Regions from separate parts of the Nitrosospira sp. NRS527 genome, predicted to be linked through region 1. Evidence: predicted binding sites of a transcription regulator. Region 1 holds the regulator's gene; the other holds the start of a gene.
The links. Region 1 encodes FliA, which starts transcription of late flagellar genes. Its sites were predicted from a motif close to CTAAAGTTNNCNNAAANNNTGCCGATANNA; they were not measured.

Region 1 (5,347 bases):
ATTTTTTGGTAAAACGACCAGTGAGGCATTGCGCAAGGTTCGCGATGCACTTGGTTCCGATGGGGTAATTCTATCCAACCGTGCGGCGGATGGCGGCGTCGAGATATTGGCCTTGAGCAATAATGACATGACGGCCATGATACCGCCGCCCGAGTCTGAAAAAGCAGAATCGGCACCACAAGTACATCGGGAACAGGAGGCAGACGAGTTCTGGTGTCACAAGCAGGCGCTTCTTCCTTCCGCCAGGAAAAACGCTCTGAAGTATGCCCTTGAAGCTGATACAGACTTCAAGAACCTGGCTCGACCTGATACGGGTCTTTCTAATGAAAAACAAGCGCAATGGGCAGGCGCGGCGGTAATTGAAAACGACAGGGTAACCCCGATTCCGGCTGCTGAAACCCCTCAAATGACGGCACCGGTAGCACAACCAATACCGGACCCGGCAATCGGCAGAAAAACAAACCACTCTACAATTGATTCCGGCCAGCCGGCACGCGTGACGAATGAGGCCGCCGTGCCGGAGGTTTCCGTTTCCGGTTCCGCAAAACGGGGCCGAAATACCCGTAAAGCACCCGGCAAAATTATTCCGGATGAGAATACTTCCAGTAAAAAGAATCCGCCTGTAATCGATCCCCTTCAAATGGCAGACGCGGTGGCCGCGAGTGTGCTCAAAGAGATCAGGTCGCTGCGCGGCACTATGGAACAGCAATTCTCCGCGCTGAACTGGAATAATCAGGAAAAACGCGACCCGGTCCACGGAGGACTGCTGCGCCAGGTATTGGCGGCAGGCTTCAGCCGTTCCCTCGCGCACAGCCTGCTGGAACAACTGCCTGCGGAAAATACCGGAAAAGGCGAAAAAGACACGATGAACTGGATAAAAAACGTGCTGACTTCCAATCTCCGGAGCATTGGCGACGAGCGCGAAATTCTGGAGAAGGGCGGTGTTTATGCACTGGTGGGTCCTACCGGGGTGGGCAAGACGACGACTACCGCAAAACTGGCGGCGCGTTGCGTGGTGCGCCACGGCGCAGACAAGCTTGCGCTGCTCACTACCGACAGTTACCGCATTGGCGGGCATGAGCAATTGCGGATTTATGGCAAGATCCTTGGGGTTACCGTGCTTGCCGTGAGGGACGCGCAGGACCTGAGCCTCGCCTTGGCTGAGTTGCGGGGCAAGCATATGGTTCTGATCGACACCGTGGGCATGGGTCAGCGCGACCAGATGGTGGCCGAACAGGTTGCGATGCTGGCAGGTTGCGGCACCCCGGTCAAACGGCTGCTGCTGCTCAATGCCGCTTCCAACCGGCATACACTCGACGAGGTGGCTCACGCCTATCAGGGGGACGGCCTGGCGGGTGCAATCATCACCAAACTGGATGAAGCGGTCACCATTGGCTGCGCGCTCGACACCGCAATCCGTCATCGCTTGCCGCTTTATTATGTAGCGGGCGGCCAGCGCGTTCCGGAAGATCTTGAAATGGCTGACTCCCGGGCTCTGGTGAATCGCGCGCTGGATAATCTACCTGACGAATCTTCCTGCGCTATGTCGGAAGATGCGTTCCCCTCGATCGTGATGGACCACAATATCGGCGCGGGCAACCCGGATAAAAGCGAGGCCCGTCTTGGCTGAGCCCATCCATGACCAGGCAGAGGGACTCCGTCGCTTGCTGGTACAGAATTTTCTTAATGTTCTCACCATCACTTCCGGTGGCACGGGCACAGGCAAGACAACTACGGTAATCAGTCTGGCGGCCGCCCTTGCACGCAGCGGCAAGCATGTACTGGTAATCGATGAAAATGCGGGCGCCAATAACGTCAGCGCTACGCTGGGTATCAGCGCCCATCGTGATTTGCTCGATGTAATCCGGCGCGACAAGACGCTGGATGAAGTGATCATTCCTGGCCCCGGAGGGTTTTTCATCCTGCCGGCTGGGCGCGGTATGCGTGTTCTAGGAAAGCTGAGCGCGGCCGACCAGGCTCATGTGATCAGCTGTTTCGCGCAACTTGCTCAACCGATCGACGTAATACTCATCGATGCCGCACCGGGCCGATCCAGCCAGATGCTTACGCTTGCCCATTCCATTCATGAAATCGTGGTCGTCGTTTCCCCCGAGCCCGCTTCGATTACCGCGGCCTATGCGTTGATCAAGCATACCTGTAGTCATCATCAGGATAAACAGCATTTTCACGTAATGGTCAACAAGGCTGGAACCGAGACCCAGGCGAAGATGATTTTCGACAACATGGCTGACGTAGCCAGGCGTCATCTCTCGGTTTCACTCGATTTCATGGGTTTTGTGCCGCAAGACGGCAAGCTCTGCCTCGGCCGGCGTGTAACCGGCGCCATTCCCGCTACGGCTTCAGCCGCCGCATTCAGCCGGATAGCGGAATCACTGGCTGACTGGCCCTGCCCGGATGACGAGGAGACAGGCCTGGAACGCTTCATGGAATGCCTGCTGCTAAGCAGCCAGAACAACAGTGCCGATGCCGCCGTCACCGCCACCGCCGCAGGTGCGAGATGAGCCAGATGATGTATACCTCAGCCGGCGTAATCGATAAACAGCAGCATCTTGCCGAGTTTGCCCCACTCGTCAAACGCATCGCGCATCACATGATGTCCAGGCTGCCGGGTAGCGTGGAAGCGGATGACCTCATCCAGGTCGGCATGATGGGTTTGATGGATGCGCTGAATCGCTACCAGGAAATACCGGGGGCGCAGTTTGCGACATATGCGCAGCAGCGCATACGCGGCGCCATGCTGGACGAATTACGCCAGATGGATTGGCTGCCGCGGGGGGCGCGCAGGAATATGCGTCAAATCGAAACAGCAATCAACGCACTGCAGCAACGCCTCGGCCGTGCGCCCACGGAACCGGAAATAGCCAAGGAACTCGAGGTGCCAATCGAAGGCTACCACGAAATGCTGCTCGATGCGCGGGGTGCGCAGCTGATCCATTATGAAGATTTCTCCGATAGCGAAAATGACGATTTCCTGGAGCGCAACTGCGTCGACACCAGCGGTGATCCACTGGCGAGCCTGTTGAACGGCGACCTGAGGCAAGTGCTGATCGGCGCCATAAGCGGCTTGCCGGATCGAGAAAAAACATTGATGGGGCTCTACTATGAGCAGGAGCTGAATTTCAAGGAGATCGGCGCGGTTCTCGGCGTATCCGAATCCAGGGTATGTCAGATACATAGCCAGGCAGTTGCGCGTTTACGCGCCAAACTCAAGGAATGCGCATGGACTTCAACAGCATAATCGGAATTGCCGTCGCTTTGATTGCCATCTTTGGCGGGCAAGCGCTGGAAGGCGGCCATCTCGGCTCACTTGTCCAGTTTACCCCGCTTCTTATCGTGCTGGGGGGTACATTGGGAGCGGTACTGTTGCAAAGCCCGGTGCGCCAGTTCGTACTCGGCATGAAGATGAGCCGCTGGGTATTTGTTCCACCGGTACTCGACGCGGGTATATTGGTAGAGCATATCGCCATATGGAGCACCACTGTCCGCAAGGAGGGCTTACTGTCGCTCGATACGCATGTGGAAGGTATTGATGATCCTTTCGTAAAAAAAGGATTGCAACTGGTGCTGGACGGTACGGAGCCGCTGGTATTGAAGCGCATGCTGGAAGTAGAGATCGATACATTCGAAGACTTTCATCACCAAGGCGCAAGAGTATGGGAAGCCGCAGGCGGCTACGCGCCGACCATCGGCATTCTGGGTGCCGTGATAGGTCTTATACAGGTGATGGAGAATTTGTCGGACCCTGCCCATCTGGGCAATGGGATCGCCGTGGCGTTCGTGGCCACTATTTATGGCGTGGGGCTCGCAAATCTGGCATTCCTGCCCATCGCCAACAAACTGAAAACGCTCATCGGCCGTCAGGTACTGATGCGCGAAATGCTGGTGGACGGGTTGGTCGGTATTGCCAAAGGCGAGAACCCGAGGTTGATCACTGGACGCCTCAACGGGTACTTGGCGTGACCCTAAAACATTAATGAATATTATTGCTGCAAGAAGGGTAACACCCAAAGGCAATACCCAACGGCAACACAAATTTTTATACACATTCAAAAGGCAATAATGAAAGAAGATCACCGCACCACGACAACAAGCAGAATCGAGGATTCAGTTAACCCGGATGATGACCAGGGAGCGCCATTGAAAGATATGGAGCGTCCAGAGAGGCGGCAGGGGGAAAGACGGCTTGGTGCAGAACGTCGCGACCCGAATAGCCCAGGAGCGAACAATCCTGACAGGCGCAATCCGAATCGCCGGATAGCAGGGCGACGGGCGACCGATAAAGGAAAGGGCGCCAAGGCCTAGCAGCCTGTCAGATTTAAAGGAAATCGGCTGAAAAAGTGTCTGACTGTTTCATATCGGTGCTTTTCGACCAATAGAACAACTATTGGCCTTCAAAATCCCCAAAATCTGCCCTCACCAGTCACTTTTTCGCTGCGATTCTTTAAGTCCGACAGGCTGCTAGAACGGAACACCACTCATCCATAACCCCACACTTGAATCCTTAAATGCCGCGCAGACACAGATCGGAAGAGCGTGAAAATCACGAGCGGTGGCTGGTATCCTACGCCGACTTCATTACCCTGCTGCTTGCGCTGTTTGTTGTGATGTATGCAGCCTCCCGCTTGAATGACGGCCAGTATGACCAGGTGCTGACGGGGTCGTTCGTCAGTGCGTTCGGTGCACAACCGGACGGGCGCGATAAGGCAGTCCTGACGCCTGACGTCATATTGCCGAAACGTGCACCGAAAACTACTCCGATTACCGCTTCGACCCTTCCAACGCCGGACGATGAGCTTGCGGTAAAAAAAGCACGTCGATTTGTGGAAGCGCAACGCCAGCAGAAGGACCAAATGGATATCATCGCCCGCGAAATCACGGCCGTATTCGGTTCGCTGGTGGAAGATGGGCAGGTAAGGGTAATTCACAGCAACCTGGGCCTGGGAGTGGAGATCAATGCCAGCGTATTATTTTCGCCCGGCCAGGCGCTATTGCAGCAAGATTCCAGCAGAGTGATCGAGGCGGTGGCGCAGGTGTTGAAGAACGACAGCCATGCGATTCAGGTGGAAGGCCATACCGACAATATACCGATCATCACCGAAAAATTTCCCTCCAACTGGGAACTGTCGGCCGTGCGTGCCAGCAGCGTGGTGAGGTTGATGATCGGCAATGGCGTGGATGCCACGCGGCTTACGGCAGCGGGATATGGCGAAAATCGCCCTGTCGGACCGAACGACACGGAGGAGGGCCGTATGCGAAACCGGCGAGTCACAATCATGATCCTGTCCAGCCTTCCCGATATCTCAGCCGGGATTTTATCCGGGAATTC
Region 2 (5,347 bases), 580 kb from region 1:
AATCACGGTGCCCGAACGTCCAGGCCAGAGTTACGTTGCGGCCGTGGCATCTTCGGCCCAGGCGGTCGATATGGCATCAGGCTCGACACTGATGCAGATCCTGGTCGATAACGCGGAGGGTGAACTGCTGCCGGGCGCCTTCGCGAACGTAAGTTTCGAGCTGCCTCACGACGTTGTCGTGCTGAGCGTGCCAGCCAGCGCTTTGATGTTCGACAAAGCCGGACTGCGTGTTGCCACGGTGGGCGCCGACAATAAGGTTGTGCTGAAGACAGTCACGATCTTGCGCGATCTCGGCAAGATCATCGAGTTGGGTTCGGGCCTTGCTCCCGACGATCACATCATTGAAAGCCCGCCCGACGGTATCGCCACTGGCGATACCGTGCGCATCGCCCAACCCGCAAAAAAACCGGATGGCGCGGCGGGTACACGTGGTAACGGCAAGGGTGTCTACTAAAACTGAACTAAAGAATCGGTACCACGTGCAGTATCGCGCGTGAACGCCTCAACTTACATAGGGATTTCGCGATAAAGCCGCGTGCTGCGCACGCCGAATATCACTCCTGCTTGAATATGTCGGCAAGAAAATTTATTGTCTCGTTCCACGATGCCTTGTCCGCCGCTGCATCGTAAGCGAGCGGAAGGTTGAACTTGCGCCCGTACCCGTCAGCAGCAGGATTGGTGAAGCTGTGCCTGGCGCCAGCGAAAGTCACGACCTTATAATCTGCCCCGGCTTTTTCCATCTCCTGCTTGAAAGCCGCCACTTGCTCTGCCGGAATCATGGGATCGTCGGTACCGGTAAAAGAAATGATCCGTGCCCTGACTTCACCCGGTTGCGCGGGATGTTCTGTCGCCAGATTGCCATGGAAGCTGGCCACGCCTTTCAAATCCTCGCCCAGGCGAACCATCTGCAACACCACGCTCCCCCCGAAACAGTAGCCCAGCGCAGCGATATTTTTCGCATCCACGTTTTTTTGTTGCCGCAGGTATTCCATCGCCGCTTCAAAACGTATTTTCGCCAGCGGCAGATTCTTCGCCAATTCACCCGCAAACTTGCCGGCATCATCCGGATGATGAGCCTCCCTGCCCTCGCCATACATGTCCAGCGCCAGCGCGGTATAGCCCAATTGCGCCAGCATCCGCGCCCGCTTGCGTGCATAGTCGCCCAGCCCCCACCATTCATGCACCACCAACACGCCAGGACGCTTGCCCTGAATCGCATCGTCGTAAGCAATATAGCCCTTCAATAAGGTGCCATTGGCACGGTAAGTCACCTCCTGACCCTGCACTTCAGCTTGCGCCATCGAACTCACGAATAACAATATTGCAGTTAATATGATATTTTTCATGGTGAATGATCATCCGAGCGGTTAATCAAAATTCGGCACTGTCAGGAGTGTAGCTGAGAGTACTATCGATAAATCAAAAAGCGCCCACATTTCCAAGACATAATATGAACTACGATGTATTCAATGGCGACGCCGACGGGTTATGCGCGCTGCATCAGCTTCGGCTGGCGAAGCCGGTAAAAGCAGAGTTGGTAACCGGGGTCAAGCGCGATATCAAGCTGCTTGACAGGGTGCAGGCCGGTACCGGTGACCGGGTAACCGTACTCGACATTTCGCTGGATAGCAACCGTTCGCGGCTCATGCAGTTATTGGAAGCGGCGGTGCATGTCGAGTATTTCGATCATCACTATGCCGGCGAAATACCACGACACATCAATCTGGTTTCTCATATCGATGTGTCCGCCGATGTATGCACCAGCATTCTGGTTGATCGATCCCTGGAAGGGCGGTTCCGCCTTTGGGCTGTTGTCGCTGCCTTTGGCGATAATCTCGGACAAAGCGCCCGCTTACTTGCGAAATCGATGGGACTTGCCGAATCACAAACAGAGCAACTGGCACGTCTGGGAAAATACCTGAATTACAATGGCTACGGCGATAACGTGGATGACTTGCATTTTCATCCGGTCAAGCTTTATGAAGAAATGAAGCCGTATCCTGATCCATTCGACTTTATTGCCAGGTCAACTGCCTTCAATCTGCTCGCAGTGGGATTTCGCGATGATATGAGCATGGCAGGTTCATTGCTTCCGTTGTCCGAGGATCCCAGTCATGCTGCTTATTTGTTGCCCGACGCACCTTGGGCAAGGCGCGTGGTGGGCGTCTTTGCAAACAAACTGGCCACCGATCACCCCTCGCGCGCGCATGCGGTGATTACACCAACTCGCTACGGAGACTATGCCGTCAGTGTGCGTGCGCCGATAGCAAAGCCAGAGGGCGCAGACGTGCTTTGCATGAAGTTTGAGACTGGGGGTGGGCGTAAAGCGGCGGCAGGCATCAACCGTCTGCCAATGGATGAGCTTGATCGATTTCTCGCGATTTTTGCGGAACAATTTGACTAGCGCCTCAGCCGAGCGATTTACCTCAAGGGGTCAAGCCCTGCATAGGCTCATGACATAGTCTGGATCGTCTGATTTCTTCTTAGTCGAAAAACGGCATCATGACCAATACGTTCAAACAATCGCAGCAGCCCTCCAAGGGTCCATCCACTGACGAACGTGCTCAACGCAACCTGGTCAATGCCTTGCTGGATCCCCGCCGCTATCCTCATGCGGTGAAGAACGTGCGGCTGACCGAAACTCACATTTCGTGGGTGCTTCTGGCGGGGCGATATGCCTATAAGATAAAAAAATCAATCGACCTGGGCTTTGTCAATTTTACCAGCCTGGCCTTACGCCGCTATTACTGTGAAGAAGAGATTCGGCTTAACCGCCGTCTCGCGCCGCAGATATATCTCGATGTCGTCCCCATCGGGGGAACACTGGAAATGCCTGAGTTCAATGCACTGCCGGCTTTAGAATATGCTGTGCGGATGCGACGTTTTGCTTCGTCCAAGCAACTGGATCAGTTGGTATCGCGCGGCCAAATCCTGCCGCGTCATATAGATAGTCTCGCCGTAACTATCGCGGATTTTCATGCCAGCCTGCCTGCGGCAGAAGCGGGGTCCGAGTATGGTTCCACTGCTGCCGTATATTCGGCGGTATCGAAAATTTTCGAGCAATTACAAGTTTTGTTGAAGGATAGCAAGGATGAGGCCGGCGTGATTGCACTGCGCCACGCCGGCGAGGCTGAATATGCTAAATGCCTGGTTCGGTTCGAACAGCGCCATGCAGGAGGCTTTATTCGCGAATGTCATGGCGATCTGCACCTCGGCAATATTGCGCTTATCGGTCAGCAGCCCATTCCCTTCGACGGCATCGAATTCGATCCTGCATTACGCTGGATCGACGTGATTAGCGAAGTCGCCTTTACTGTGATGGACTTGCTGCACTGCCGGCGGCCTGATCTCGCCTACCGTTTCCTGAATGCCTATCTGGAAACCACCGGCGACTATAGCGGCGTATCGGTGCTGCGTTACTATATCTACTACCGTGCCGCAGTGCGCGCCATGGTCAAGGCTATCCGCGCCGGACAGGCAAGCCTGCCTCAGCGTGCCAGGGGGAAGGCATTGGCAAGCTGTCGCAGTTTTCTTGCGCTGGCTGCGGAGCGCATCGCCAAGCGCTGCCCTGGGCTCATCATCACCCATGGCTTGCCGGGATCGGGCAAGACGACCTTTGCGCAGGCCGCATTGGAACGGTTCCAGGCAATACGCATCCGCTCCGACGTGGAGCGCAAGCGTTTATTCGGATTACCGCCGCTGGCGGACAGCCGCTCGCAGATAGGCGACATATACGGTGCAGACGTGACACGGCGCACCTATGCCCGTCTCCATGAACTGGCACGGGAACTACTTACTGACGGCGCTTTGGTAATTGTTGATGCGGCTTTTCTCAAACAGAATGAGCGCGAGCATTTTCGCCAGCTCGCACATGAGCTTGGGACACCGTTTGCCATCGCGTCGCTGCAGGCCGGCGCAGCCACCCTGCGCGCGCGCATCGCTCAGCGGCAGAGCGATGCGAAGGATGCATCTGAAGCGAATCTCGCCGTTCTGGAATCATTGCAGGAAAAGCAGGAAGCGCTATCGCCGCAGGAGCGGCTCCATACGGTAGAGTTTTTCAATGAGGGCGACAGTTCTGCAACCGATTTGGAGGCATGGAAAAAATTGGCTCGATTGCTCCCAACACATGGCGATAAGGATATCCCGGCAATTCGAAGGGATAGATGATGCGTTACGTAATTTGATGTTTGGAGCGCCCTCGGGACGCTGCTGCATAAACTATGCATGAGCTATCATGAGCTTTATAGCGAACCATAAATTTGGACATGCAACGCAACGTGCTTCGCTTATTGGCGCCCGCGTCTAAAAAAGTTACATCGTGCCCAGCGAGGGGCCTTGCGTTCGCCAGATTATAGCGTCTGGGCTTTGCGTCTCGTCCAGATGCTTCGCTAACGCTCGCAACGAGGTGGAAATTTCTACCGGGTAAGCCGTAACCACCTCTAGAGTCGTCATAGGTTTCGGAAGACGGGTATAGTTCTCCAAAGTCCGCCGACGTATCTCATTCAGGGGAGTACTTTCGTTAATACGTCTGCCGGCCTGCATTACGGGCACAATAAGCGGCTCTCCATCATGAGAATCATTTTCCGCCAGCGCGACAATATCGCCCGCCATGGAGCCGTCAGCACTATTATATTTACGATAAACCTGTTTTCGTCCCGGCCAGGTGGCCTTCCCTTCCGAGCGCTTGCGCCGCGCCTTACCCGCATATTCCTGGAGCTTGTACGCACAGTCCAGGGAAGGCGCATCGCTGGAGACATCGAGTGCAGTCCCTATACCAAAACCGTCTATTGGCGCAGCGGGCGATGAGTCGGAAGACAACAGCGCGCGCAACCGGTATTCATCCAGGTTTCCGCTGGCAAAAATGGTCGCCTCTTCCAATCCGCCCTCGTTCAGTATTTCACGCACCTGCCGGGCATGGACCGCAAGATCGCCGCTATCGAGCCGCACACCCTTGACATGGATACCACATGCTCGAAGTTTGCGGGCCAGCGCAACCACCTTGGCTGCGGCGACCTCGGTGTCGTAGGTATCGATCAACAGAATCACGTTGTCCGGATGGCAACGTGCAAAATGCTCGAAAGCGATTGCTTCGTTCTCGTGTGCCTGAATGTAGGAATGAGCCTGGGTACCGAACAGCGGGATTCCATACACTGCCCCGGCTAATACGGTAGCAGTACCGGAAAATCCTGCCAGATAGCTCGCCCGCGCGGCGAGCAGCGCCGCCTCCGCCCCGTGTGCACGGCGCATGCCAAAATCAACCAGCAACTTGTCCGGCGCAACCAGCACGGAGCGGGCCGCCTTGGAGGCGATCAACGTTTCAAAATGCATCAGATTCATAATGCGCGAT

Region 2: KJS40_RS04405 (acetyltransferase) is a predicted target of FliA. The motif match lies at 1,409-1,438, and genes of this name have one in related genera.

The regions. Positions count from the first base shown of each region.
Region 1 covers NZ_AP024515.1:1,557,506-1,562,852, reverse strand. The annotation lists gene flhF (flagellar biosynthesis protein FlhF) at 1-1,630, shown strand, start outside; gene KJS40_RS06975 (AAA family ATPase) at 1,623-2,522, shown strand; gene KJS40_RS06970 (RNA polymerase sigma factor FliA) at 2,531-3,259, shown strand; gene KJS40_RS06965 (flagellar motor protein) at 3,241-3,981, shown strand; gene KJS40_RS06960 (hypothetical protein) at 4,081-4,323, shown strand; gene motD (flagellar motor protein MotD) at 4,527-5,347, shown strand, end outside.
Region 2 covers NZ_AP024515.1:973,373-978,719, reverse strand. The annotation lists gene KJS40_RS04415 (efflux RND transporter periplasmic adaptor subunit) at 1-454, shown strand, start outside; gene KJS40_RS04410 (dienelactone hydrolase family protein) at 555-1,346, opposite strand; gene KJS40_RS04405 (acetyltransferase) at 1,451-2,404, shown strand; gene KJS40_RS04400 (bifunctional aminoglycoside phosphotransferase/ATP-binding protein) at 2,503-4,167, shown strand; gene KJS40_RS04395 (nicotinate phosphoribosyltransferase) at 4,312-5,347, opposite strand, start outside.